Regions from separate parts of the Streptomyces sp. QH1-20 genome, predicted to be linked through region 2. Evidence: riboswitches for the same ligand, from Rfam matches in the RefSeq annotation. Region 2 holds a riboswitch; each other region holds the start of a gene.
The links. Region 2 has a riboswitch for thiamine pyrophosphate ahead of thiC (phosphomethylpyrimidine synthase ThiC). Riboswitches for the same ligand answer to the same signal wherever they lie in the genome.
Positions count from the first base shown of each region.

Region 1: another riboswitch for thiamine pyrophosphate. It lies ahead of AB8O64_RS26125 (thiamine ABC transporter substrate binding subunit); the one in region 2 lies ahead of thiC (phosphomethylpyrimidine synthase ThiC).
Region 3: another riboswitch for thiamine pyrophosphate. It lies ahead of thiO (glycine oxidase ThiO); the one in region 2 lies ahead of thiC (phosphomethylpyrimidine synthase ThiC).

Region 1 covers NZ_CP166299.1:5,725,148-5,734,636, forward strand. The annotation lists gene pyrH (UMP kinase) at 1-349, shown strand, start outside; gene frr (ribosome recycling factor) at 519-1,076, shown strand; gene AB8O64_RS26115 (phosphatidate cytidylyltransferase) at 1,076-2,158, shown strand; gene rlmN (23S rRNA (adenine(2503)-C(2))-methyltransferase RlmN) at 2,257-3,363, shown strand; TPP riboswitch at 3,402-3,507, shown strand; gene AB8O64_RS26125 (thiamine ABC transporter substrate binding subunit) at 3,503-4,585, shown strand; gene AB8O64_RS26130 (ABC transporter permease) at 4,657-6,270, shown strand; gene AB8O64_RS26135 (ABC transporter ATP-binding protein) at 6,271-7,329, shown strand; gene AB8O64_RS26140 (hypothetical protein) at 7,403-8,338, opposite strand; gene AB8O64_RS26145 (LOG family protein) at 8,482-9,489, opposite strand, start outside.
Region 2 covers NZ_CP166299.1:4,114,520-4,124,008, reverse strand. The annotation lists gene AB8O64_RS18495 (LacI family DNA-binding transcriptional regulator) at 151-1,263, shown strand; gene AB8O64_RS18490 (metallophosphoesterase) at 1,664-2,740, shown strand; gene AB8O64_RS18485 (hypothetical protein) at 2,927-3,829, shown strand; gene AB8O64_RS18480 (ester cyclase) at 4,027-4,461, opposite strand; gene thiC (phosphomethylpyrimidine synthase ThiC) at 4,601-6,358, opposite strand; TPP riboswitch at 6,352-6,488, opposite strand; gene AB8O64_RS18470 (YibE/F family protein) at 6,542-7,879, shown strand; gene AB8O64_RS18465 (SsgA family sporulation/cell division regulator) at 8,061-8,507, opposite strand; gene AB8O64_RS18460 (DUF5326 family protein) at 9,156-9,377, opposite strand.
Region 3 covers NZ_CP166299.1:2,233,130-2,242,618, forward strand. The annotation lists gene AB8O64_RS09935 (hypothetical protein) at 1-881, opposite strand, end outside; gene metF (methylenetetrahydrofolate reductase [NAD(P)H]) at 922-1,839, opposite strand; gene thiE (thiamine phosphate synthase) at 1,997-2,662, opposite strand; gene AB8O64_RS09950 (Rv2175c family DNA-binding protein) at 2,763-3,128, opposite strand; gene AB8O64_RS09955 (NAD(P)/FAD-dependent oxidoreductase) at 3,231-4,400, opposite strand; TPP riboswitch at 4,630-4,742, shown strand; gene thiO (glycine oxidase ThiO) at 4,739-5,938, shown strand; gene thiS (sulfur carrier protein ThiS) at 5,935-6,174, shown strand; gene AB8O64_RS09970 (thiazole synthase) at 6,182-6,976, shown strand; gene pknB (Stk1 family PASTA domain-containing Ser/Thr kinase) at 7,243-9,210, shown strand; gene AB8O64_RS09980 (deoxyribonuclease IV) at 9,238-9,489, shown strand, end outside.

The DNA.
Region 1 (9,489 bases), 1.6 Mb from region 2:
GATCTTCGGCGCCGGCATGGGCATGCCCTACTTCTCCACCGACACCACCGCCGCCCAGCGCGCCCTGGAGATTCACGCCGAGGCGATCCTGATGGGCAAGAACGGTGTCGACGGGGTCTACGACTCCGACCCGAAGAAGAACCCCGACGCGGTGAAGTTCGACGCCCTCGAATACGGCGAGGTCCTCTCCCGCGGCCTCAAGGTCGCCGACGCCACCGCCATCACCCTGTGCATGGACAACAAGCTGCCGATCCTCGTCTTCGAGCTGCTCGCCGAGGGCAACATCGGGCGTGCGGTCAAGGGTGAGAAGATCGGCACGCTGGTGAGCGACCAGAGCACGCGGGCCTGACGGGCTCGCACAACCGCCCGTACCGGCCAGGTGCCGGTCCGGGCGGCAACTCCGGGCCGCGGGAAGACCTCGGCACGGGGATGGACAACTGCCTGCCGGTCGGACACCGTGCAGGAGAAGACGCGCGCAGGGGCGAGGCTCTGCTTACTGATAACACCAGGAGCAAGTGGTGATCGAAGAGATCCTCCTCGAGGCCGAGGAGAAGATGGAGAAGGCCGTCGTGGTCGCCAAGGAGGACTTCGCGGCGATCCGCACCGGGCGTGCGCACCCGGCGATGTTCAACAAGATCGTGGCGGACTACTACGGTGCGCTGACGCCCATCAACCAGCTGGCGTCGTTCTCGGTTCCCGAGCCGCGCATGGCCGTGGTGACCCCGTTCGACAAGAGCGCGCTGCGCAACATCGAGCAGGCCATCCGCGACTCCGACCTGGGCGTCAACCCCAGCAACGACGGCAACATCATCCGGGTGACCTTCCCGGAGCTGACGCAGGAGCGCCGCAAGGAGTTCGTCAAGGTCGCCAAGACCAAGGCCGAGGACTCCAAGATCTCGATCCGCTCCATCCGCCGCAAGGCCAAGGAGCTCCTCGACAAGCTCGTCAAGGACAAGGAGTCCGGCGAGGACGAGGTGCGCCGCGCGGAGAAGGAGCTCGACGACACCACCCAGAAGTACGTCGCTCAGGTGGACGAGCTGCTCAAGCACAAGGAATCCGAGCTCCTCGAGGTCTGATGAACGACGCATCCTGGGGGGCCCCGCCGCGCGTCGGCTCTTGGGGGTCCACCGACCAGGGACCCGCCGTACCGGCGGGTCCTGTGCACGAGGCGGCCTATGCGGCGCAGACTCGCCCCATGCCCATCGTGCCCGACGCAGGCGGAGACCAGGACGACCGTGATCAGGGGGCCGCTGACTTCGGCGGCCCCCTGTTCCGCGATGAACAGGAGCCCGACATCCGGCCGCAGGAGCCTGCTGCCCCCCAGACGGCGAACGCGGCGAAGAAAAGCGCCGGGCGTGATCTGCGGGCAGCGATAGGGGTGGGTATCGGCCTCGGCGCCGTCATCCTCGCCTCCCTGTTCATCTACAAGCCCGTCTTCCTCGGCGTCATCGTGGTGGCCGTGGTCGTCGGGCTGTGGGAGCTGACCTCCAGGCTGGCCGAGAAGAAGGCCATCCGGGCACCTCTGGTGCCGCTCGCGGTCGGTGGCGCCGCCATGGTCGTCGCCGGCTTCGTGAACGGCGCCGAGGGCGCGTGGGTGGCCATGGCCTTCACCGCGCTCGCGGTGCTCGTGTGGCGCATGACGGAGCCGCCCGAGGACTATCTCCGTGATGTCACGGCGGGCATCTTCGCGGCCTTCTACGTGCCGTTCCTCGCCACCTTCGTGGCGCTGATGCTGGCCGCGGACGACGGCGCCTGGCGGGTGCTGACCTTCCTGGTGCTCACGGTGGTCAGCGACACCGGCGCCTATGCGGTGGGCTGGCGGTTCGGCAAGAAGAAGCTCGCGCCGCGCATCAGCCCCGGCAAGACCCGCGAGGGGCTGCTCGGCGCGGTGGCGTTCGCCATGGTGGCGGGCGCGCTGTGCACGCACTTCCTGATCGACGGCGGAGCGTGGTGGCAGGGTCTGCTGCTGGGCCTCGCGGTCGCGGTCAGTGCCACGCTGGGCGATCTCGGCGAGTCGATGATCAAGCGGGACCTGGGCATCAAGGACATGGGCGCCCTGCTGCCGGGCCACGGCGGGATCATGGACCGGCTGGACTCGCTGCTGCCGACCGCTCCGGTGGTGTGGCTGCTGCTGGTCGTCTTCGTCGGTAGCACCTGAGCCGCGACAGGGGTTCTACCTGCGGTTTCTTCGGTGAGGGGCTCGTCGTCCACAGGGCGGCGGGCCCCTCTCCGTATGTCTGCGACACTGGTAGGACCATGCCTGCACCTGGAGAACTCACTTTCGTCGCGCCGCGCGGGGCCAAGAAGCCCCCGCGGCACCTTGCCGACCTCACCCCCGCCGAGCGCCGCGAGGCCGTCGCCGAGATCGGCGAGAAGCCGTTCCGTGCGAAGCAGCTGTCCCAGCACTATTTCGCCCGGTACGCGCACGACCCGGCGGCATGGACGGACATCCCGGCGGCGGCCCGCGAGAAGCTCGCGGCCGAGCTGCTGCCCGAGCTGATGAGCGTCGTCAGGCACATCTCGTGCGACAGCGACACCACCCGCAAGACCCTGTGGCGGCTGCACGACGGCACCCTGGTCGAGTCCGTGCTCATGCGGTACCCCGACCGGGTCACCATGTGCATCAGCTCCCAGGCCGGCTGCGGCATGAACTGCCCGTTCTGCGCCACCGGCCAGGCCGGGCTGGACCGCAATCTGTCGACCGCCGAGATCGTGCACCAGATCGTCGACGGCATGCGCGCCCTGCGCGACGGCGAGGTGCCCGGCGGCCCGGCGCGGCTGTCCAACATCGTCTTCATGGGCATGGGCGAGCCGCTCGCCAACTACAAGCGCGTCGTCGGCGCGATCCGCCGTCTCACCGACCCCGAGCCGGACGGCCTCGGGCTCTCGCAGCGCGGTATCACCGTCTCCACCGTCGGCCTGGTGCCCGCGATGCTGCGCTTCGCCGACGAGGGCTTCAAGTGCCGTCTCGCGGTCTCCCTGCACGCGCCGGACGACGAGCTGCGCGACACCCTCGTGCCGGTCAACACCCGCTGGAAGGTCCGCGAGGTCCTCGACGCCGCCTGGGAGTACGCGGAGAAGTCCGGCCGCCGGATCTCCATCGAGTACGCCCTGATCCGCGACATCAACGACCAGGCCTGGCGTGGTGATCTGCTCGGCCGGCTCCTCAAGGGCAAGCGCGTGCACGTCAACCTCATCCCGCTCAACCCCACCCCGGGGTCGAAGTGGACCGCGTCCCGCCCGGAGGACGAGCGGGCGTTCGTCCAGGCGATTGCCGCGCACGGCGTGCCCGTCACCGTGCGTGACACGCGCGGCCAGGAGATCGACGGAGCGTGCGGTCAGCTCGCCGCCGCCGAGCGCTGATACTGTCCACTCGCCCAGGCGAAGAATTCGCACAAAAGAACATCCGACAGGGGAGCGCGCAGAGCGCTGAGAGTGCGGCACAGGCCGCAGACCCTCGGACCTGATCCGGGTCATACCGGCGTAGGGAGTCAACCCACTCATGAACACCACCTTCCGGCGTGCCGTCGGCGCGGCCGTCGTCGCCGCGCTCGGCGTCCCCGTGCTGGCCGCCTGCGGCGGCTCGGACGACTCCGCCTCCGACTCGAAGACCGTCACGCTCGTCTCGCACGACTCCTTCGCCGCGTCGGACGCGGTGCTCAAGGAGTTCACGCAGGCCACCGGGTACAAGGTGAAGGTGCTCAAGAGCGGGGACGCCGGGACGGCCGTCAACCAGGCCATCCTCTCCAAGAAGCACCCGCAGGGCGACGTCTTCTTCGGCGTCGACAACACCCTCCTGTCGCGGGCGCTCGACAACGACCTGTTCACCCCGTACGAGGCCAAGGGCCTGGACCGGGTCCCCAAGGAGCTCCAGGCCGACGCCGCCGAGCACCGGGTCACGCCCATCGACTTCGGCGACATCTGCGTGAACTACGACCGCGCGTACTTCGCCGACCACAAGCTCAGCCCGCCGGCGTCCTTCGACGACCTGATCAAGCCGGAGTACAAGAACCTCCTGGTCACCGAGAACGCGGCGACCTCGTCCCCCGGTCTCGCCTTCCAGCTGGGCACCATCGCCAAGTACGGCGACGCCGGCTGGCAGGACTACTGGAAGAAGCTCAAGGCCAACGGCGTCGAGGTCGTGGACGGCTGGGAGCAGGCGTACAACGACCGCTTCTCCGGTTCCGCCGCGGGCAAGAAGGCCAAGGGCGACAAGCCGCTCGTCGTCTCCTACGCCTCCAGCCCGCCCGCCGAGGTGCTCGGTGCGAAGCCGCTGCCCAAGGAGGGGCCGACCGGCGTCGCGACGGGCACCTGCTTCCGGCAGACCGAGTTCGCCGGGCTGCTGAAGGGCGCGAAGAACACCAAGGGCGGCCAGGCTCTGATCGACTTCCTGCTGGGCAAGAAGTTCCAGGAGGACCTGCCGCTCCAGATGTTCGTCAACCCGGCGAACCAGGACGCCGCGCTGCCCGAGGAATTCACCAGGTTCGGTGCCAAGATCACCGATCCCGCGACCCTCGCCCCGGAGAAGATCGCCAAGAACCGCGACCAGTGGGTCAAGGCATGGTCCTCGCTCGTCCTGAAGTAGACGCACCCAAGCGACACGTCCCGAAGCGACCGAAGAGGCCCTCCCGGCAGACGGCGGTCCGGCTCGGGCTGATGACCCTGCCGGTCGCCTTCTTCGCGCTGTTCTTCGCCTACCCGGTCTCCGCCATCGTGGCCCGGGGGCTCAAGGACGGCGGACGATGGCAGTTCGCCCGGGTCGGGGAAGTGCTCGGCGACGAGCGGATCGGCCACGTCCTGTGGTTCACCACCTGGCAGGCCCTCGCCTCCACGGCCCTGACCCTCGCCCTCGCCCTCCCCGGCGCCTATGTCTTCGCCCGTTTCGACTTCCCCGGCAAACAGCTGCTGCGGGCGGTGGTCACCGTCCCCTTCGTCCTGCCGACCGTCGTGGTCGGCTCGGCCTTCCTGGCGCTGCTCGGACGCGGCGGGCTGCTGGACGAGCTGTGGGGGATGCGCCTGGACACCACGGTCTGGGCGATCCTCCTGGCCCATGTGTTCTTCAACTACGCCGTCGTCGTCCGGACCGTCGGCGGCCTCTGGGCCCAGCTCGACCCCCGTCAGGAGGAGGCGGCCCGGGTGCTGGGCGCAGGGCGCCTCGCCGCCTGGCGCCGGGTGACGCTGCCCGCGCTCGCGCCCTCCGTGGCCGCCGCCGCCCTCATGGTCTTCCTCTTCACCTTCACCTCCTTCGGCGTCGTCCAGATCCTCGGCGGCCCCCGTTACGCCACCCTGGAAGTGGAGATCTACCAGCAGACCGCGCGGCTGCTCGACCTGCCGACGGCCGCTGTGCTCACCCTCGTTCAGTTCGTGGCCGTGGCCGTGCTGCTGGGGGTGCACGCCTGGACGGTACGGCGGCGGGAATCGGCGCTGAAGCTGGTCGACGCCGCCCACACCTCCCGCCGCCCGCGGGGAGCCGCCCAATGGGCGCTCCTGGCGTCCGTGCTGGCCGTGGTGGCGCTGCTGATCCTGGTGCCGCTCGTCGTGCTCGTCCTGCGCTCCTTCGACGGGCCCGACGGATACGGTCTGGCCTTCTACCGCGCCCTGGCCTCCGCGGAGGACAACGGCGGCACCTTCGTCGTCGCCCCTCTGGAAGCCATCGGGAACTCCCTGGCCTACGCGCTGGCCGCCACCGGCATCGCCGTCGTCGTGGGCGGGCTCGCCGCCGCCGCGCTGACCCGGCGGGCGGGACGGCTCGTACGCGGCTTCGACGCGCTGCTCATGCTGCCGCTGGGCACCTCCGCGGTGACCGTCGGTTTCGGCTTCCTGATCACCCTGGACGAGCCGCCGCTGGATCTGCGCTCGTCCTGGATCCTGGTCCCCCTGGCACAGGCCCTGGTGGGCGTGCCCTTCGTCGTCCGGATCATGCTGCCCGTGCTGCGCGCGGTGGACGCGCGGCTGCGCGAGGCCGCCGCGGTGCTCGGGGCGTCCCCGCTGCGCGCGTGGCGCGAAGTGGACCTGCCACTGGTCGGACGGGCCCTGGCGGTGGCGGCGGGGTTCGCGTTCGCCGTGTCGCTGGGCGAGTTCGGGGCGACCGTTTTCATCGCCCGCCCCGACAACCCCACCCTGCCGGTGGCCGTGGCCCGGCTGCTCGGCCGCCCCGGGGAACTGAACTACGGCCAGGCCATGGCCCTCAGCACGATCCTGATGCTGGTGTGCGCGGCGGCGCTGCTGGTACTGGAGCGCATCCGCACCGACCGTTCGGGAGAGTTCTAGATGCACGGGCTGCGACAGGATCTGCTGCGCCTGGACAACGTCACGGTCCGCTTCGGCGGGCGTACGGCCCTGGACGCGGTCGACCTTCAGGTCGCCGAGCACGAGACGGTGTGTGTGCTCGGGCCGAGCGGCAGCGGGAAGTCCACGCTGCTGCGGGTCGTCGCGGGGCTGCAGCACGCGGACGTTGGGCGGGTCTTCCTCTCCGGCGCCGACCAGGGCGGGGTGCCCGTGCACCGGCGCGGGGTGGGCCTGATGTTCCAGGACCACCAGCTCTTCCCGCAGCGGGACGTCGGCGGCAACGTCGGCTTCGGGCTGCGGATGCGCAAGGTCGGGCGCGCGGAGGCGGAGCGCCGCGTCGCGGAGCTGCTCGACATGGTGGGCCTGCCGGGCGCGCAGCGGCGGTCCGTCGCGGCGCTGTCCGGCGGTGAGCAGCAGCGGGTGGCCCTGGCGAGGGCGCTCGCGCCGCGGCCGCGGCTGCTGATGCTGGACGAGCCGCTCGGCCAGCTCGACCGGAGCCTGCGCGAGCGCCTCGTGGTGGAGCTGCGGCAGCTCTTCGGCCGGCTGGGCACCACGGTGCTGGCCGTCACCCACGACCAGGGGGAGGCCTTCGCGCTCGCCGACCGGGTCGTGGTGATGCGCGACGGGCGGATCGCCCAGGCCGGGACGCCGCTGGAGGTGTGGCAGCGGCCGGCGTCGGAGTTCGTGGCCCGCTTCCTCGGCTTCGACAACGTGGTCGAGGGCACAGTCGCCGGTGAGCGGGCCGACACCGTGTGGGGGAGCGTGCCGGTGCCGGCGGGAACGCGGCAAGGCCCGTGCAGGCTGCTCGTACGCCCCGCCGGGGTGCGGCTGCTGCCCGCGGGGGAGGGGCTGCCGTGCACCGTCACCGGCCGGACGTTCCGGGGCGACCATGTCGTGGTGCTGCTGCGGCCCCCGAACGGGCCGGAGCTGGAGGCGGCGTGCGAACTGCGGGGCGCCCCGGAGCCCGACGCCCGCGTGGGCGTCGGCTTCGACGTGCACGACGTGGTGGTGCTCGGCCCCGAGGACGGCTCCGCCGTCTGAGCGCGGACGGGAGAGCCCCCTGCACCGTCCTTGGGACGGTGCAGGGGGCTCTCCCGTGAACAGTGGCCGAACCTCAGCCCGTTTTCGTCGGGGTCGGCGTGAGATCCCGTGCCCCGGGGTCGGGCTCCGGCACCACCACGCTCTCCGGTTCGCCGTACCAGGCGACCGCGACCGCGCCCGCCACGGCCAGCAGGAAGCCCGCGATAGCCATCCAGGCGAGGCCGTCACGGGAGGTGTCGCCGAGCATCAGCACGCCGATGAGGCCGGGCAGGACGGTCTCGCCGACGACCAGGGCGGCCGTGGCGCCGTTGACCGAGCCGATCTGCAGGGCGACCGTGTGCAGATACATGCCGATGGTGCCCGATATGAGGATGGCGTAGAGCGCCGGGTCCGCGAGCAGCGTGGGCAGGTCGAACGGGTCGATGCCGTCGAGGATGCGCACGCCCACACCGATGGCGCCGAAGCCGAGTCCGGACAGCAGACCGGCGAGGATCGCGGACTTCGAGCCCAGCAGACGGACGGCGATCGTGCCGCCGATCATCAGCACCAGCGAGATGATCAGCAGCCACCAGTGGGTGGACCGCGCGGCATCGCCGCTGCCCTCGTGGCCGGCGGCGGTCGCCAGCAGCACCAGCGCCGAGCAGACGACACCGATCGACAGCCACTCCGGCTTGGTCAGCCGGATGCCCAGGAGCTTGATGCTCAGGACGGCGGTGACGACGAGGTTGGCGCTGATCACGGTCTGGGAAAGGAACAGCGGCAGCATACGGGCGGCCAGCGCGCCGAGTCCGAAGCCGAGGAAGTCCAAGACCGTACCGACCATGAACTCCCAGGTCACCGCAGCCTTGGCGGTGGAGGAGAGACTGGGACCGCCATGCTGTGTCGTACCCGTCGTGGAGGCCGCCGCGGCCTCCCGGCGGGCCGATTTGCGCGATCCCACGGCTTGCAGGACCGAGCCTGTGCCGTAACAGGCCGAGGCCGCGACAGCCGTCAGAAGGCCGATGATCACCAATAGCTCCGTTCGCCTGATAAACCCGTCGTGCTCCTGAAGCAGACGCGCTTTTCGGCGCGGAAGTTGCTTTGGGTCAAGAAATAGTCAAGGACTTGTTGTGCGCGGGGGCGTGACGGGCCCCCGGTGGCCCTGCCCGCCGCTCACTGTGACCCCGCCGTGAGCCGGGCCAGCGCCGCCGGTGCCTCGTCGACCGAGTCGACCAGCGCGATGCGCCCGGCCATCGGCCGCCCGGCCGCCAGCGCCTCCAGCAGGGGCCAGGTCGGCAGCTCGCGCGTCCAGTGCGCGCGGTTCACGAGCACCATCGGGGTGGGCTCGCCGCGGGACTGGTAGTAGTTGGGCGTCGCGTTGTCGAAGATCTCCTGCACGGTGCCCGCCGCGCCCGGCAGGAACACCACACCGGCGTTGGCGCGGGCGAGCAGACCGTCCTCGCGGGTGGCGTTCGCGAAGTACTTCGCGATGTGCGAGGCGAAGGCGTTCGGCGGCTCGTGTCCGTAGAACCAGGTGGGGATGCCCACCGAGGGCCCGCCGCCGGGGAAGGCCGAGCGTACGGCGAACGCGGCGGCCGCCCACTTCGCGACCGAGGGCGTGAAGTGCGGAACGCCGGCCAGCAGCGCCAGGGCCTCGTCCAGCATCGTGTCCGCGAGGGGCGCGGCGTACGCGCCGAGGTTCGCCGCCTCCATGGCGCCCGGTCCGCCGCCGGTGGCGACGGTCAGGCCCTCGCGCGCCAGCGCCCGGCCCAGCCGCGCCGCCCCGGCGTACCCGGCGGAACCGCGCTCCAGGGCGTGACCGCCCATGACGCCCACCACGCGCCGGCCGGCCAGCAGTTCGTCCAGCGCGTCGGACACGGCGTCGTCGTGGATGCTGCGCAGCATGGAGGCGAATATGTCGCCGTCCGACTTGGTCCTCTCGAACCACGCGTACGCGAGGGCGTCCGGGGTGTTCCCGTAGCCCTTCTCCAGGCCCTCGAACAGCTCCTCCGGGCGGTAGAGCGCGGCCCGGTAGGGGTTGAACGGCAGGAAGGGCACCGGCGGGAAGACCAGCGCACCCCCGGCCCGCACCTTCGCGGCCGCCTCGGGTTCCATCGGGCACCCGAGGAACACGGCCTCCATGGTGTCCGCGGCCGCCAGCTCGGCCGTACGGGCCGTCAG
Region 2 (9,489 bases):
AGACGAGAGGCGCGCGGCCCCTTATCCACACCCCCAACTGGCTTTGTTTCCATGGTCATTACAGGGAATCGGTCGTGCAGAAACGTGCCTGTCAACAGCGAAAACCGGATCCCCGCCAACGGACCAACCGAGCCCTACTATCGGCTCGCCATGACAGCAGCAGGGAAGCACCAGGTGAGCCGGACTGACCTCTCCCGCAGAGGCAGCCGACAAGGCCGTGCGGGTATCCGGGACGTGGCCGCCGCCGCCGGGGTGTCGATCACGACCGTCTCCGACGCGCTCAACGGCAAGGGCCGGCTACCGGACGCGACCCGCCGCCATGTCCGCGAGGTCGCCGACCGGCTGGGCTACCGCCCGTCGGCCGCGGCCCGCACCCTCCGCACGGGCAAGTCCGGTCTCATCGGCCTGACCGTGACCACGTACGGGGATGAACCTTTCACCTTCACCGAGTTCGCGTACTTCGCCGAGATGGCCAGGGCCGCCACCTCCGCCGCCCTCGCCCGCGGCTACGCCCTGGTCATCCTGCCCGCGACCTCCCGGCACGACGTGTGGTCCAACGTCGCCCTCGACGGCACCGTCGTCGTCGACCCCTCCGACCACGACCCCGTGGTCACCGACCTGGTCCGCCAGGGCATCCCCGTCGTCTCCGACGGCCGCCCCGCCGGCACCCTCCCCGTCACCGCCTGGGTGGACAACGACCACGAGGCGGCCGTCCTCGGCATCCTCGACCACCTGGCCGCCGCCGGCGCCCGGCGCATCGGGCTGCTCACCGGCACCACCACCGACACCTACACCCGGCTCTCCACCACCGCCTATCTGCACTGGTGCGAGCGGGTCGGCCAGGACCCGGTCTACGAGGAGTACCCCGCCCACGACCCCTGCGCCGGGGCAGTGGCCGCCGACCGGCTGCTCGCCCGCCCCGACCGGCCCGACGCCGTGTACGGACTGTTCGACCCCAACGGCACCGACCTGCTCGCCGCCGCCCGCCGCTACGGGCTGCGGGTGCCGGACGACCTGCTGCTGGTCTGCTGCAGCGAGTCCACGGTCTACGCCACCACCGAGCCGCCCGTCACCACCCTCTCCCTCAAGCCGCGACGCATCGGCACGGCCGTCGTCCAGCTCCTCATCGACGCCATCGAGGGACTCGACACCGGACGGCCGGTGGAGCAGGTCATACCGACGGAGCTGATCGTGCGCACCTCCTCCGAGCGCCGCCCGCCGCGCACCACCGTCAGTCCCCCGCGCGGCCCCGCCACGCCCTGACCGCAGCCGGTCAACCGAGAACACGAGCCGGTCACCCGAAGCCCTGAACGGTCAACCCGAGCACCAGGGCCGAACCACCGGACCACGGACGAAAACGGAGCGCCACGAGCCGAGCGGAACGCCGTGACAACGGCGTATATCGGCCACGGCAGGGATCCGTCAGCCACAGGAGAGGTCCGTCACCAACCCCAGGACGGCTTCTCCGGGCCCCCACCGAGGGGCGCGAACGACTCAATTGGGGAGAAATGACCGGCGTCCTCGCACGCCCTCCTCGATTGACAGCCCCTGGTGCGTGCACAAGCCACGACGGTCATTCCTATGATGGGCGCACGACACCACGGACCGCCGTCGACCAGGCAAGGTCCACAAGGTGCACGGCGGCGCGATGGTGGAGGGGTCGATGACTCAGGGGGCCGGTCAGGGACCCGTACGGACCACGGCGGCGGTGCCGCCCTTCCCCGGGTACGCCGCGCCGCCTCCCATGCCCGCGTACGCCCACACGGAGCCGCCCGCGGAGTACCCCCCGGGCTACACCCCGACCGCACGCGACCTGCCGGTCATCAGCCGCAGTGCCGTCCCGCGGGACGTGCCGACCGTCAAGCTGACACCGATCGCCGACCCGCAGGCGGCGGCGCCCGTGCCGGGCGGCCTCGGCCCGCTGTACGTCGTCGGCGACGTCCACGGCTATCTCGACGAGCTCTACGCGGCGCTCGCCGCCGAGGGGCTCATCGACGCGAACGGCCAGTGGGCCGCGGGCAACGCCCGGCTGTGGTTCCTCGGCGACTTCACCGACCGCGGCCCGGACGGCGTCGGGGTCATCGACCTCGTCATGCGGCTGTCCGCCGAGGCCGCGGCCGCCGGCGGCTACTGCAAGGCCCTCATGGGCAACCACGAGCTGCTGCTCATCGGCGCCAAGCGGTTCGCCGACACCCCCGTCCAGTCCGGCGCCGGCACCGCCTCCTTCCAGGCGGCCTGGCTGCTCAACGGCGGCCAGCGCACCGACATGGAGCGGCTCGAGGACCACCACATGCAGTGGATGTCCCGGCTGGACGCGATGGCCGAGGAGGACGGGCACCTGCTCGTGCACTCCGACACCACCGCCTACCTCGACTACGGCGACTCCATCGAGGCCGTCAACGACGCCGTCACCGAGGCCCTGCAGCGCAACGACCCGGACGAGGTCTGGGACCTGTTCCGCAAGTTCACCAAGCGGTTCGCCTTCCGCGACGACGAGGCCGGCCCGATGGCCGTGCGGGAGCTGCTGGACACCTACGGCGGCGGCCGCATCGTGCACGGCCACAGCCCCATCCCCTATCTGCTCGGCGAGGTCGGCACCGAGGACGAGGACGGCGAGGAGGGCGGCGGCCCGGTCGTCGACGGCCCGCACCTGTACGCGGACGGGCTCGCGGTCGCGATGGACGGCGGCGTCACAATGGCCGGAAAGCTACTGGTGGTGCAACTCCCGCTGGGTGCCTGAGGGTTCAGTGGGCCGGCACACGGGCAGGTAGGGGGTTCCACTGGCGCGGGGTAATTCGGCAAACTCTCTGTCACCTCGCGACAGAACGGCTCTACCATCGGCTTATCCGTAGCAGGCTCTCCTCCGTTTCCGCCCACAGCCGGTGCAAGCCGGCAACGAGGCCCTACGGAGCATCGGGGGATGCACATGAACAGCGCTCCGCACCTGCTGGCCGAGGACCGCCCGGAATTCGAGCGCGTCCTCGACCAAGCGTTGCGTACCGCAGACCATGACCCGGAACTGGCCGCCGCGATAGGACAGCGGCTCGACGCAGAACAGCTCCGCACGATGGCGCGGAGCGCCATGGCCGCGATCGCGGCCTGTGCGGCGACCGAATACCAGAGCTTTCTGAAGGCGCGCGAAGAACTGCGCGCGCCCTCCAATGCCGCCCAGCCCCAGCCGGTCGGTACCGTCCCGCGCGGCGCCGACGGCGGCGGTGGCGGGGTCGCGCACCTCACCGTCGTCGGCGAGGTGTCCGAGGCGGCGGGTGCGGGCGCCGGCGCGGTGCTCGCCGTGCTCGCCCCGGTCCTCGCCGGGATCGCGGCGCTGCTCTTCCTCCTCGTCGGCTATGTCCTGCGCACGGTCGCGTCGAACGAGGCCGTGGCGGACCCGATGGTCACCGTCGGCTGGTGGTTCGCCGGCCTCACCGTCGCCGGGGTGTTCGTCGCCATGGCCGCCATGCTCGTCACCGCCCTGCGCAACGGCTCGGGCCTGGCGCAGGACGCGCGCGGCCTCCGGCTGAGCGAGGACGCCGAGCGGGCGCGCGACGCCTGGCGGCAGGCGTTGCTGGAGCGCGGCATACTGCCGTTCCTGCGCGAGTCCCTCGCCAACGCCCCGCTGGCACCACCCACGCCGCCCGCCCCGTCGCCCGCTACGCCGACGCCCCCGCCCCGGGCCCGCGACCCCCACAGCCGTACGCCGAACCTCGGCTACTCCCGTCCCGGCTTCTCCAGCCCGGACGACGAGTCCTCGCCCAGCCCCCGCCCGGGCTACTCCCGCCCCGACTTCACCAGCCCCGATTACGGCGGCCCGGACCACCGGCCGGACTGACCGGGGCCCTCCGGGGTTTTTCCTCCCCCCACCCACGGGAGGGGGCGGGTCGGAGCGGGCCTGTTGTTCGGGCGTAAAGCGAAGCAGCCCGGACAACAGGCCCGCGGAGGCCCGACACCGCACCTGAGCAGCCCCGCGCAGTGGACACCGCCCCGCGCAGCGGGAAACGGCGCCACGCCAGCGGCAGCGGACACCGCTCAGGACGGCACGTCGGGCAGCAGCCCCAGCTGGCCGAGGAAGTCCATCTGGTCGAAGTAGAGCCGGTAGCTGACGATCCGGCCGTCCTTCACCGTGGCACAGTCACAGCCCCGGATCCGGATCTCCCTCCCCGTCGCCGGCAGGCTCTCTCCCGAGGGCAGCACCAGCGGGCCGGTGTTCTTGCCCCGGAAGAACCCCTCGTCGATCGCGGTGTCCCCCGCCTCGTACTTGGTCAGCGAGTCGAACGTGGCCTCCGGCACCGCTTCCGTCATCTGACGCCAGTACGCGGTGATGTTCTCCCGCCCCCGGATCTCCCCCTGGTCCGGCGTGACGGCGACGGCATCCTCCGCGTAGCAGTCCGCGACGACCTCGAGGTCCACGGCCGTGGTCACTGCCTCGGTGAGCCGGTCCATGGTTTCGCGCGCCTGTCCCATGATCCACCTCCTGGTCCCGTACGGGCCCTCTCCGATTTTCCCATAGGTGGAGCAAACGGGATCTATCGAACGAAGGGCGCGGGACGAGGGAGGGCCACCGCACAGCGCGCAGCAGCTCTCCCCCACCCAGGTGGCGTGGTCAGTCGGCCAGCGGCAGATAGACCCTGTTGCCGCTCGCCGCGAACTCCTTGGACTTCTCCGCCATACCGGCCTCCGGGTCGACGGCCAGGTCCCCGCCGTGCTCCCGCCGGATGTCCTGCGAGATCTTCATCGAGCAGAACTTGGGCCCGCACATGGAACAGAAGTGCGCGGTCTTCGCCGGCTCCGCCGGAAGCGTCTCGTCATGGAAGGCGCGGGCGGTGTCCGGGTCGAGGGCCAGGTTGAACTGGTCCTCCCAGCGGAATTCGAAGCGCGCGTCGGACAGCGCGTCATCCCATTCCTGCGCGCCCGGGTGCCCCTTGGCGAGGTCCGCCGCATGCGCGGCGATCTTGTACGTGATGACGCCGGTCTTCACGTCGTCGCGGTCCGGCAGGCCCAGGTGCTCCTTCGGCGTGACGTAGCAGAGCATCGCCGTGCCCCACCACGCGATCATCGCCGCGCCGATACCCGAGGTGATATGGTCGTACGCGGGCGCGACATCGGTCGTCAGCGGGCCGAGCGTGTAGAACGGCGCCTCCTCGCAGATCTCCTGCTGGAGGTCGATGTTCTCCTTGATCTTGTGCATCGGGACGTGCCCGGGGCCCTCGATCATCGTCTGCACGTTGTGCCGCTTGGCGATCGTGTTCAGCTCGCCGAGCGTCTTCAGCTCCGCGAACTGCGCCTCGTCGTTGGCGTCCGCGATCGAGCCGGGGCGCAGCCCGTCGCCGAGGGAGTACGTCACGTCGTAGGAGGCGAGGATCTCGCAGAGCTCCTCGAAGTTCTCGTACAGGAACGACTCCTTGTGGTGCGCCAGGCACCACGCGGCCATGATCGAACCACCGCGCGAGACGATGCCGGTCTTGCGGCGGGCGGTCAGGGGGACGTAGCGCAGCAGCACGCCCGCGTGGACGGTCATGTAGTCCACGCCCTGCTCGGCCTGCTCGATGACCGTGTCCTTGTAGATCTCCCAGGTCAGTTCCTCGGCCTTGCCGTCGACCTTCTCCAGCGCCTGGTAGAGCGGCACGGTGCCGATCGGCACGGGGGAGTTGCGCAGCACCCACTCGCGCGTGGTGTGGATGTTGCGGCCGGTGGACAGGTCCATGACCGTGTCGGCGCCCCAGCGGGTCGCCCAGGTCATCTTCTCGACCTCCTCCTCGATGGAGGAGGTGACGGCGGAGTTGCCGATGTTGGCGTTGACCTTCACCAGGAACTTCTTGCCGATGATCATCGGCTCGATCTCCGGGTGGTTCACATTGGCCGGAAGCACGGCCCGGCCCGCCGCGATCTCCTCGCGGACGGTCTCGGGAGAAACGTTCTCCCGCAGCGCCACGTACTCCATCTCCTCGGTGATCTCACCGCGGCGGGCGTACGCGAGCTGGGTCACGGCGGCGCCCGAGCGGCCCCGGCGGGGCAGCCGGGGGCGGCCGGGGAAGACCGCGTCGAGGTTCTTCAGACCCCCGCGCGGCGAGGTGTGCTTGAGCCCGTCGTCCTCCGGACGCATCGGGCGGCCCGCGTACTCCTCGGTGTCGCCACGGCCGACGATCCAGTTCTCCCGCAGCGGCAGGAGACCGCGCCGGACATCGGTCTCGACGGCCGGATCGGTGTACGGGCCGGACGTGTCGTACAGCCGTACGTCCTGGCCGTTGGTGAGGTGGACCCGCCTGACCGGGACCCGAAGGTCCGGCCGCGAGCCGGTCACGTAGTCCTTGTGCCAGCCGATCCGGCCGGTTTCGGACGTGCGTGCATCCTGCGAGGTCATGAGACCAGACTCCCTACGCCGGCATTACCCGGTAACAGGTTCGGCGGTCGGCGCAGCGGCTTCCGTACGACGTGCATACGGAGGTCAGCGCCCTCTCAGCCCGGTGCTCCGAGCTCCCGCGATTGCAAAGGTGGCACCACGCTAGCGCTTCCCCCGTCCGGAGGACCAGTGGGGCTTGCGATGATGCGTGGCGTGACCAGCTCAGACCGCAGTTCCCAGTCCCACTCGCATTCCCACGCGCACAGCCACGGCCCGGCCGCCCCCGTCTCCGCCCATCTGCGGAAGGTGATCGCGGCGGTGCTGATCCCCTTCGCCGTCGCGGTGGTGGCCGGTCTGATCGTGCTCTGGCCCGGTGGCGCGCCCTCGCACAAGCCCTCCGGGCTTGGTCTCGACCAGCAGACCCGGGCGGGCCGGGTCGTCAAGATCGAGGAGGTTGATTGCGCCAAGGTGGGCGCCCTGCCGCAGCAGCAGCAAAAGCCCGGCCAGGGCGGTTCCGGTGCGCCGGCGCCCCCGCCGGGATCCTGCGAGACCGCGACCATCGAGGTCGCCGAGGGCCCGGACAAGGGCAAGACCTTCACCGAGATCGTGCGGCCGGACTCCTCACGCCGCTACTCCGTCGGCCAGAAGGTGGTGCTCGCCCACGCGCCGAAGGCCCCGGAGAATCTGCGGTATTCGGTCACGGACGTGGACCGGACGATGCCGATGGTCATCCTCGCCGCGCTGTTCGCACTCGCGGTCGTGGTCGTCGGACGACTGCGCGGTCTCTTCGCGCTGATCGCCCTGGTCATCAGCTTCGGCGTGCTGACGATGTTCATCCTCCCGGCGATCCTCCAGGGCTCGAACCCGCTGTTGGTCGCCGTGGTCGGCGGCAGCGCGATCATGCTCATCGCGCTCTACATGTGCCACGGCCTCTCCGCCCGGACGTCCGTGGCGGTGCTGGGGACACTGACGTCGCTGGTGGTCATCGGACTGCTCGGCTCCCTGTTCATGGACTGGGCGCATCTGACGGGCAACACGGACGACCAGACGGCTCTGGTGCACGGCCTCTATCCGCAGATCGAGATCCAGGGTCTGCTGCTGGCGGGGATCATCATCGGTTCGCTGGGTGTGCTCGACGACGTGACGGTGACGCAGACCTCGGCGGTGTGGGAGCTGAAGGAAGCCGACCCGAGCGCGAGTTGGCGCAAACTGTATGGATCCGCCATGCGGATCGGCCGGGACCACATCGCTTCGGTGGTCAATACGCTGGTGCTGGCGTACGCGGGTGCGTCGCTGCCGCTGCTGCTGTTGTTCACGATCGCGGACGCCGGAGTGGGGGCCGTCGCGACCAGCGAGCTCGTCGCGGAGGAGATCGTACGGACGCTGGTGGGCAGCATCGGGCTGGTGGCCTCGGTCCCGGTGACGACGGCCTTGGCGGCACTTGTCGTCAGCGCCGACCGTCAGTCGGGGAAGGGCAAGGCCAAGGGGAAGCCCGGGGCGCGCACCGGGGGCAAGGGCGGCAGGCGCCGCCGCGCGAAGTGACGGGACGGGGCTGGGCGGAGCCAGGACGGGACGAGGACGGGGCGGATCCCTGCCACCGGGCCTGTCCCGGCGACCGAGCCGACCTCGATGGGCCCGGCGACCCCGATGGGCTGGCCTGCCCCGGTTCCTGACGGTCCCGATCTCCTGACGGGTCCGCCGGGAGGGCAGCCGGCCGGGGGCTCTAACCGGCGTTCTGCCCCTCGGGATTACCCGCCAGGATGCTGTCGAGGGCGGCGGCCAGCTCGTAGTCGAAGTCCGCGACGGAGCGCTCCTCACCGAGCGGGGCGATGCGGTCGGTCCGGTCGAGGAAGGCCACCAGGGCGGCGGCCCCGGCCCGGAACAGCGCGCCTTCGCCGCCCACTTGCAGCCGGATGAAGACGTCGGACAGGTGCTCGGCGGAGGCGGGGGAGATGTGCACATCGCCTTCGCCGGATGGCTGGCTCAGCCCGTCGAGCAGCAACTCCCGTGCGAACGCCCAGGTCACAGGCGCGTCGCCGGGAAGGTGGAAGGTGAACTTCACCGCGTAGGGGTCGCTGCTGTCGTAATCCAGCGCCACCGGGATCCGGAAGGACAGCTCCTCGGAAACGAGGAACGTCATGATCACTTCCGCCTGAACTGTTTCGCGCATCGCCCAATGTCCCGTCTATGTCGGTTTTGGCCGGGATTGGATCCCCATGAACCTATTGGCGCCATAGTCTGACAACAACGCCTACCAGACCACAAGGAGTGATTTTTCAGATACTGATAGAGATCGTGAGTGAGCATACGAGCTTCCTGACTCTGGAGCGTAGCGACTCGACTACGGGGTGGAGTCGATCCCGGAGATTCCACAGTTGAGAAATCGCCAGAGTCGCCGGATCCATTGACGCCGAACCGGGACGGGTCCGGGTAGTCGACAAAGGCGGCGGCAAGCGCGTGACGAGGGCGTATTCCCTTGCCCCGCGCTCCGGTTGACATCACAGCGGGGTGGGTCCGCGGCGGAGCAGAGGGTACTTCTCACGCACACTGTGCCGCATGGAGGGATATACCGGGAAGAGGGAGGGATGATCCCGCTAGTCCGCTTCGTCGAGTTGACTCCGTGTGACGGATGGGTCGCGTCGGGCGGAAGACCCGAGGCGGCGCGCGGCAGATGGGCGTAAGCCAGAAAACGGAAAAACCCGCCTCGCGAGTTAATCGCGCGGCGGGATTGCCGTGGTGTCGGAGGCGGTCCGACGCCGACCCGGGCGGGCGTGCCGGGCCGGTCGGGAACGGCCGGGTGGACGGCCGGGTGGGACGCCTACCAGTCGCCCTTCGAGGACGAGGAGGACGAGGTGAACTTCTTGACGACGAGGACCAGAGCGCCGATCAGCGCCGCGAGCAGCAGCAGCTTGAAGGCGAAGGTGAGCACGAAGCCCAGCACGCTGACGATCAGGCTGCCGAACACGGCGAGCACGAGGACCGGCACGGCGATCCACTTCACCCACCAGGGCAGTCCTTCGAATATCCCCTTCTCGGCCATGTCGTCCCTGCTTTCCGTTCACGAGTCCGCACGGTTCACGAGTCCGTCCGGAGCCGGCTGATCCGGCCTGCTTTCGATGCTAGGACGGACCGGTGGGTCCGCGGGGCTCCCA
Region 3 (9,489 bases), 1.9 Mb from region 2:
TGCCCGGGGGGCGGCGGCGGGGTGTCGGTGTCGCGCTGCTGCGGCACCCAGACACCGCCGGGCGGGGTGTCGATGTCGTACTGCTGCGGCATGCCGTACGCGTCGAGGGGGTAGCCGGCGGGCGCGGCCGTGCCGTACTGCTGCTGGGCGTAGGCGTCCTGCTGTCCGTAGCCCTCGTAGGTCTCGTAGGTCTGCTGGCGGTTGCCGATGTAGGGGTCGGAGTAGGGCGCGTACTGCCCCTGCCCGTAGTCGAACTGCCCGGCGTAGGCGCCCTGGCCGCTCTGATCGCCCTGGGTGGGGGCGCCGGGGGTCTGACCGCCGTACGGGTCGTAGGTGCCGAAGACGCTCGTGTCCTGGCCCTGGTCGTAGCCGGTGGAGTCGCCGTAGCCGCCGTACGGGCCGGGGGCGGTCTCCTCCGACGCCGCGGGGGCGGGCTGGTGGGCCGCGTTGGGCAGCAGGGCCGGGCCCGGGTCGGCCTCGGGGACCGGGTGGACCTCCAGACCGGAGACCTCGAGGGTCGGCTCGGCGAGGGGGGCCGCGCCGCCGCCCCGGCGTCGGCGGCCCGCCCGGGTCTTCTCCGCGCCCGCGGACTCCTTGCCGTCCCCGGCGTCGGCGGCGTCGGCCTTGCCGCGGCGGATCGCCCAGCCGGTGGAGAAGCCGCGACGGAAGGAGAGCGTCACATAGGTCTGCCCGATGGCGAAGGCGATCGCGCCCACCCCGATGACCACCACGGAGGGGATGAGCACGCCCACGACCACCCCGAGGAAGCCGACGAAGGCGAGGAGCCGCCAGCGCAACCGCGCCTTGTACTGCAGCAGCACCTCGCCCAGCAGCCAGAGCGCGACGACGCCGAACGCGATGTAGAGGACCGTCCAGCCCATTAACGCCCCTCTCGTACGGCCGCCGTTCGCGGGCCGGCCGTCAGGACCGCTGGTGCAGTCCCAGATTCTCGTAGATTTCCAGAGTCGCCGTGGAGTGGTTCAGGGTAATGAAATGCAGCCCGGGAATCTCCTCGGCCATCAATCGAGTGCACAGCTGCGTGGCGTACTCGATCCCGATCGAGCGTACAGCCGCCGGGTCGTCCTTGACCGCGAGGATCCGTTCCGCCAGATCCGGTGGGAACGCCGCGTTGCTGAGCTGTGCGAATCGTTCGATCTGGCGCACATTCGTGACGGGCATGATCTCGGGGATGATCGGGGTGTCGCATCCCGCCGCCGCGACACGGTCACGCAGCCGCAGATAGTCCTCGGGGTAGAAGAACATCTGGGTGATGGCGAAATCCGCGCCCGCGCGGCACTTGTCCACGAAGTGCCCGATATCGGTTTCCCAGTCGGTGGAGCGCGGGTGCATCTCGGGAAATGCCGCGACGCCGACGCAGAAGTCGCCGGACTCCTTGATGAGCCGCACCAGGTCGGCGGCGTGGTCGATGCCCTTCGGGTGGCGCACCCACTCGCCCATGGGGTCGCCGGGCGGGTCACCGCGCAGGGCGAGCATGTTGCGGATGCCGACGTCGGCGTACTGGCCGATGACGTTGCGGAGTTCGGCCGTGGAGTGGTTGACCGCCGTCAGATGCGCGACGGGGGTGAGGGTGGTGTCGGTCGCGATGCGCTCGGTCGCCCGCACGGTGCCCTCACGGGAGGAGCCGCCCGCACCATAGGTCACGGAGACGAATGTGGGCGCGACGGCCTCGATGCGGCGAATGGCGTTCCACAGCGTCCGCTCGCCCTTCTCGGTCTTCGGGGCCGCGAACTCGAACGAATACGACCGCTCGCCGCGGGCGAGTAGCTCACGCACGGTGTGCGCATGGTCTGTCCTGGTGGAAGCAGTGCCAAGGGCCATACCGGCAAGTTAACCAGCGGTGCGGCGGACGCCCCAACCAACGTTTTCGATATGCCCTTTTCGCCCGACCACTGTCCACACCTTGGACATTCCGTGGAAATATCGTGGGCGCTCCATGACCGTCCGCCCCTCGCGCCGCTGGTCACCCCGGGTGGGGTTACCCCGCGTAATCGCGCACGCGCCGCGCGAGCCGGGCCGCAGCCTCGCCCGGGTCGTCCGCCTCGGTGATGGCGCGCACCACGACGACCCGGCGCGCGCCGGCTTCGAGCACCTCGTCCAGATTGCCGGCGTCGATGCCGCCGATGGCGAACCAGGGCCGCCCGGGCCCCTCGGTCTCCAGGGACGCGGCGTAGCGCACCAGGGCGAGGCCCGGGGCGTGCCTGCCGGGCTTGGTCGGGGTCGGCCAGCAGGGGCCGGTGCAGAAGTAGTCGACGCCGGGCTCGGCGGCCGCGGCGGCCACCTCCGCCTCGGCGTGGGTGGAGCGGCCGATCAGTACGTCGTCGCCGAGGACGGCCCGCGCGGCCGGTACCGGCAGATCGCCCTGGCCGAGGTGGAGGACGTCGGAGCGGATGGCGTGCGCGACATCGGCGCGGTCGTTCACCGCGAGGAGCCTGCCGTGGCGGCGGGCCGCCTCGGCGAAGACGGCGAGGTGCTCCAGCTCCTCCCCCGCCTCCATGCCCTTGTCGCGCAGCTGGATGATGTCGACGCCTCCGTCACCGAGCACGGCGTCCAGGAACTCCGGCAGGTCGCCCTGGCGCTTACGGGCGTCGGTGCACAGATACAGCCGGGCGTCGGCGAGCCGCTCGCGTGCGGTGACGGACATTCGGTGGGTCCCCCCGGGTCGGCGGCGTACGGGCACGGGAGGCTCCCGTGCCCGTACGCCGGACGGTTTTCACTTCGCGTCTACGGCGCCTCGTGGCGTGTCAGACGGCGAGCGCCTGGGCGCGGCGCTTCACCTCCGTGCCACGATTCTCGCGCAGCGCCTGCGCGGGGGTCCCGGGCAGGGTCGGGTCCGGGGTGAACAGCCACTCCAGCATTTCCTCGTCGCTGAAGCCGTCGTCCCGCAGCAGCGTCAGGGTCCCGGCCAGGCCCTTGACGACCTTGCCCTCGCCGACGAAGTCGGCGGGCACCTGGAGCACTCGGTTCTCGCCACGGCGCACGGCGATCAGCTGGCCTTCCTTGACCAGCTGCCGGACGCGCGTCACCTCGACATCGAGAATTTCGGCGATGTCGGGGAGGTTGAGCCAGGCGGGGACGAGAGCATCGATCTTTGCGTCAATCTCGGTCACGGGACAAGCCTGCCATCTAGGACTGACAGTCGGTAGCCGGGTTGACCCGAGCCGGGCCCGGACAAGCCTGTCCGGCGATTCGCCGGACAGGCGAACGGCATGTCACAGAGCGGCGGACTTCAGCGGCACGGACGCGTCCGCGGCCTTCGCCCGGTCGATGGCCGCGCCGCGCTCGATGAGCTTGCGCCCCTGGGCCAGGTCGCGGGGCCGGCCCACGGCCAGCAGGGCCACCAGGACGCCCGCGCGCAGCCAGCACACCGTCCAGGCGGCGCCGGTGGGGTCACCGCGCCACAGGAGCTCGTCGGCGGCCGCGTGGTGGCCCGCGTACTGCACGAAGCGGCCGAACTGCTCGGACCAGAAGTAGGGCACCGGGTCGTAGACCGGGCTCTCGGCCGGGCCGTGGACGATGTTCGCGGCGACGGTCCGGGGGCCCTGGAGGGCGTTGTCCCAGTGGTGCACGAGCAGCCGCTCGCCGTAGCGCGCGGAGGGGAAGGACGCGCAGTCGCCTACGGCGTAGACGTCGGGCAGGGACGTGCGCAGCCGGTCGTCGGTGACGACGGAGTGGTCCGCCGCGAGTGCGATGCCGGAACCGGCCAGCCAGCCGGTCGCGGGCCGCGCGCCGATGCCGACGACCACCGCGTCCGCCGCGAGCCGGGTGCCGTCGGCCAGCAGCACCGCGCCCGGTTCCACGGCGGCCACGCGCGCGCCGGTCAGCAGCCGGGCTCCGCTGTCGGCGTACCAGCGGGACATGTGGACGGCGACCTCGGGCGGCATGGCGCCCGCCAGCGGCAGCTCGGCGGCCTCCACGACCGTCACCCGGCAGCCCGCCTCGCGCGCGGCGGTCGCGAACTCCGCGCCGATCCAGCCCGCGCCGACGGCCACCACGTCGTGCTGCCGGGCCAGCACCGGGCGCAGCCGCTCGGCGTCGTCGAGGGTGCGCAGCAGATGCACGCCGGGCATGTCCTCGCTGCCGGGCAGGGCGAGCGGCTCGGCGCCGGTCGCGATGACCAGCACGTCGTACGGCACGGTCCCGGCCCCGGTCTCCAGCAGGTGCTCGTCGGCGCGCAGGCCGGTGACCTCCCGGCCGAGTTCCAGCTCTATGCCGAGCGACTCGAAGTCCACCTCGAAGGCCGACCCCTCCGCCTTGCCGAGCAGGACGGCCTTGGAGAGCGGCGGCCGGTCGTAGGGCTGGTGGGGCTCGGCGCCCAGGACGGAGATCGCGCCGCGCCAGCCCTGCTCGCGCAGGGCGACGGCGGTCTGTACCCCGGCCATCCCGGCGCCGACGATGACGACCCGCTGCTCGGTGGAGGTCTTCGCTGCTTTCCCGTGCTCGCTCACCCGATCACTGTAGGGCTGCGGCCGGGCCGTACCGGAGCACCGGGTACGGAGACCTCTGACACAGCGTCACCGGGTTTGGCCGTCGGGGGCCGCGGAACGGTACGACGCTCCCCCGTCCGGCCGCCCTTCCGGTCCTTTCGCGGCGCGTACTAGGGTGGCCGTGCAAAGCACTCGCGGGAGCCCGGACGACCGGGCTGAGAGGGAGGCTGGACGGCCTCCGACCGTACGAACCTGATCCGGGTCATGCCGGCGAAGGGAGGAGCTGGACGCCCATGCACGCGTCTTCCACCATGCCTTTGAGTCGGGGCACGCCGTCGGACACCGTCTGCGACGTGCTCGTCGTCGGCGGCGGTGTCATCGGTCTCGTCACGGCGTGGCGCGCGGCGCAGCGCGGTCTGCGCACGGTCGTCGCGGACCCCGCGCCCGGCGGCGGCGCGGCCCTGGTCGCGGCGGGCATGCTCGCCGCCGTGACGGAGCTGCACCACGGCGAGCAGCGGCTGCTCGCCCTGAATCTGGCCTCCGCGCGGCGCTATCCGGCGTTCACGGCCGAGCTGGAGGAAGCGAGCGGCCAGGACACCGGCTACCGCGCCTGTGGCACGCTCGCCGTCGCCCTCGACGCCGACGACCGTGCCCATCTGCGTGAGCTGCACGCCCTCCAGCAGCGGTCCGGCCTGGACTCGCAGTGGCTGACGGGGCGCGAGTGCCGTCGGCTGGAGCCGATGCTCGCGCCGGGCGTGAGCGGTGGTCTGCGGGTGGACGGCGACCACCAGACCGATCCCCGGCGGCTCGCGAAGGCCCTGCTCACCGCCTGTGAGCGGGCGGGGGTGCGCTTCCACCGCGCGGAAGCGGTCCGCCTCGACGTCACGGCGGAGCGCGCCACCGGGGCTCATCTGGCCGACGGCACCCGGGTCGCCGCCGGGGCGACGGTGCTCGCCGCGGGGAGCCACAGCGGCCGTCTCGCGGGGATCCCCGAGCACGTCCTGCCCCCGGTCCGCCCGGTCAAGGGCCAGATCCTGCGGCTGCGGGTGCCCGGCCCGTACGCGCCCTTCCTCTCCCGGACCGTCCGGGCGGTCGTCCGCGGCTGCCCCGTCTATCTGGTGCCGCGCGAGAACGGCGAGCTGGTCGTCGGCGCCACGACGGAAGAGCTCGGCTGGGACACCACCGTGACCGCCGGCGGGGTGTACGAGCTGCTGCGCGACGCCCACGAGCTGGTGCCCGGCATCACCGAGCTGCCCCTGGTCGAGACCCGCGCCGGGCTGCGCCCCGGCTCCCCCGACAACGCGCCCCTGCTCGGCCCGACCGAGCTGCCCGGCCTCCTCACGGCCACCGGCCACCACCGCAACGGCATCCTGCTCACCCCGCTCACCGGCGAGGTGATGGCCGAGGTGCTGACCACCGGCCGGCTGCCCGAGACGGCCCTTCCCTTCTCCCCCCGACGCTTCTCGAACGCGCTCCAGGAGCTGCCCGCATGAACCCCACCGACCCCACCGACAGCCCCGCGGCCAACGTCGGCATCCACGTCAACGGCGAGCGCCGCGAGGTCCCCCGGGGGCTGACCCTCGACGGCCTCGTGGCCGCCCTGACCACCGCGCACGCGGGCGTGGCCGCCGCCGTCAACGAGACCGTCGTCCCCCGCGGCCAGTGGCCCGCCACGACGCTCGGCGACGGCGACCGCGTCGAGGTCCTCACCGCCGTGCAGGGGGGCTGATCCCCCCATGGCAGACGATCTGCTCACCATCGCGGGCACCGCGTTCTCCTCCCGGCTGATCATGGGAACGGGCGGGGCGCCCAGCCTCGACGTCCTCGAACGCGCGCTGCTCGCCTCCGGCACCGAGCTGACCACGGTCGCCATGCGCCGGCTGGACGCCGGTGTGCGGGGCTCGGTGCTCTCCGTCCTGGAGAAGCACGGCATCCGTGTGCTGCCGAACACGGCGGGCTGCTTCACCGCCGGCGAGGCGGTCCTCACCGCCCGGCTGGCCCGTGAGGCGCTCGGCACGGACTGGGTCAAGCTCGAAGTGATCGCCGACGAGCGCACCCTGCTGCCCGACCCGATCGAGCTGCTGGACGCCGCCGAGATCCTGGTGGACGAGGGCTTCACCGTCCTGCCGTACACCAACGACGACCCGGTCCTCGCCCGCAAGCTGGAGGACGTCGGCTGCGCCGCGATCATGCCCCTGGGCTCGCCCATCGGTTCCGGCCTCGGCATCCGCAACCCGCACAACTTCCAGCTGATCACCGAGCGCGCCAAGGTCCCGGTGATCCTCGACGCGGGCGCGGGCACAGCGTCCGACGCGGCGCTCGCGATGGAGCTGGGGTGCGCGGCGGTGATGCTCGCCTCGGCCGTGACCCGCGCCCAGGAGCCGGTCCTGATGGCGGAGGCCATGCGCCACGCAGTGCACGCGGGCCGCCTGGCCCACCGGGCGGGCCGCATCCCCCGCCGCCACTTCGCCGAGGCGTCTTCTCCTGCGGAGGGCTTGGCGGATTTCGACCCGGAGCGGCCGGCGTTCTGACGGGGCTCCGCCCCCCGGCCACCGACGGCGGGAGGCGCCGGGACGCGCAGGGGGGTTGGCGGGGCGTAAAGCGAGGCAGCCCCGCAACCCGGTAGCGGCCGGTGTGCCGCGCCGGAGCACCCCCGCCCCCGGGAGCAGCCCGGAATCGGGCAGCAACCCGATTTCGCAGGGGCAGCAGCCTGCCCAATGTCACTGTTCGGCTGCGGATGCCCGCCGCAGGCGCACCGCGTTCGACCTGCTCGTCGTGGCTCGTAGACTCGTGTGCCGTGGATACGACCCTGGGGGACCCGCTCGTCGGGCACGTGCTCGACAGCCGCTACCGCGTCGAGGCGCGGATCGCCGTCGGTGGCATGGCCACGGTCTACCGGGCCGTCGACACCCGGCTCGACCGTGTGCTCGCGCTGAAGGTGATGCATCCCGGCCTCGCCGCCGACGAGGCGTTCGTGGAGCGCTTCATCCGTGAGGCCAAGTCCGTGGCACGGCTCGACCACCCCAATGTGGTGGGCGTCTTCGACCAGGGCACCGACGGCGCCTATGTCTATCTGGCGATGGAGTACGTGGCCGGCTGCACACTGCGCGACGTGCTGCGCGAGCGCAAGGCGCTCCAGCCGCGTGCCGCGCTCGACATCGCGGAGCCCGTGCTGGCCGCGCTCGGCGCCGCGCATCTGGCCGGGCTGGTGCACCGGGACATGAAGCCGGAGAACGTGCTGATCGGCGACGACGGCCGGGTCAAGGTCGCCGACTTCGGGCTCGTGCGGGCCGTCGACACCAACACCACGACCGACAGCGGCTCCGTGCTGGGCACCGTGTCGTATCTCGCGCCCGAGCAGCTGGAGCACGGCACCGCGGACACCCGCGCGGACGTCTACGCCTGTGGCGTCGTCCTCTACGAGATGCTCACCGGTGCCAAGCCGCACACCGGCAGCACCCCCGCGCAGGTCCTCTACCGGCACCTCCACGAGGACGTGCCGCCGCCGTCGGCGGCCGTCCCGGGGCTGGCGGCCGAGCTGGACGCCCTCGTGGCCGCCGCGACCGCGCGCGACCCGGGGCTGCGGCCGGCCGACGCGATCGCGCTGCTGGGGCTGGTCCGCGGGGTGCGCGAGAGCCTGACCGACGAGCAGCTGGACGTGGTGCCGCCGCAGGCCGCGGACGGGGGCCGCGCCGCGGAGCCGGGCCCGGACCACGTCGGTTCCGAGGACCGTACGAGCGTGATCCCGCGGACCGCCGCGGCGCCGCCCGCGCCCGCCCCGGACGATCAGCTCAACCACACCACGCGGCTGGAGCACGTGCCCGCGCCGCCGCCCCCGCCGGTGCCCCCGGGCGACGTGCCGCGCCCGGGCCGGCCGCGGCCCCGGTGGGGGCTGATCGCCGCGCTCGCCGCCGTGCTGCTGGTGCTGGCGGGCTCGGGCGTCTGGTACATCAACTCCGGCCAGTTCACGAAGGTCCCGGCCGTCCTGGACATGACGCGGGAGAAAGCCGAGCAGGAGCTGCGCGCGGCCGGTCTCGGGGTGAAGGTCAAGGAGGAGGTCAGCGACACGATCGAGCGCGGTCATGTCATCTCCACCGACCCCGGGCCGGGCGGGCGCATCCGCAACACCGGCAAGGTGACGATCGTCCTGTCCAAGGGCCCCGCCAGGGCCGAGGTGCCCAATGTCGTGGGCATGCCCTTCGGCGCCGCGAAGCGGAAGATCGAGGCCGCGGGGCTGGCGGTCGGCGAGGTCGGCCGGCAGTTCAGCGGTGAGACCCCGCAGGACGCGGTGCTCGCGACCGACCCGAAGCCGGGCGTGGAGCGCCGGCCGGGCACGGCCGTCGCCCTGACCGTCAGCAAGGGCGAGGCACTGGACGTGCCGGACGTGAGCGGGCTGTCCATCGGCGACGCCACGTCCGCGCTGGAGGGCCGTGGCTTCAAGGTCAAGGTCGCGGACGACCCCGTCTTCTCCGACAAGGAGAAGGGCGCGGTGGCCGGCCAGTCCCCCGCCAGGGGCGAGCGGGCGGCCAAGGGCGACACCGTCACCATCACGGTCTCCAAGGGCAAGGAGATGGTCGAGGTCCCCGACGTCACCGGCCGCAGCGAGGCCGACGCCAAGCGGGCGCTGACCGCCGCGGGCTTCGCGGTGAAGGTGGACCGGCCGTTCCTCTTCCCCCGGGACTCGGTCGAGGGCCAGTCGGTCAAGGGCGGCGACAAGGCCCCCAAGGGCGACACCATCATCATCCGCCTCAAGGGCGGTCTCTGAGCCATGACCGAGGCCATGAACGACGCCATGAACGAGGCTGTGGACGAACTGCTGTCCGCGCGTACCCGTAACCCCGTCGGCGGCCATATCCCGGTGGCCGGCGGGCTGGCCAAGGTCGGTCTGCCGTACGCCCGGGAGATGGGCGCCGAGGCCGTGCAGGTCTTCGTCGCCAATCCGCGCGGCTGGGCGACCCCGGTCGGCAACGCCCGGCAGGACGAGGAATTCCGGGCCGCGTGCGCGGCCGAGTCCCTCCCCGTCTTCGTCCACGCCCCCTACCTG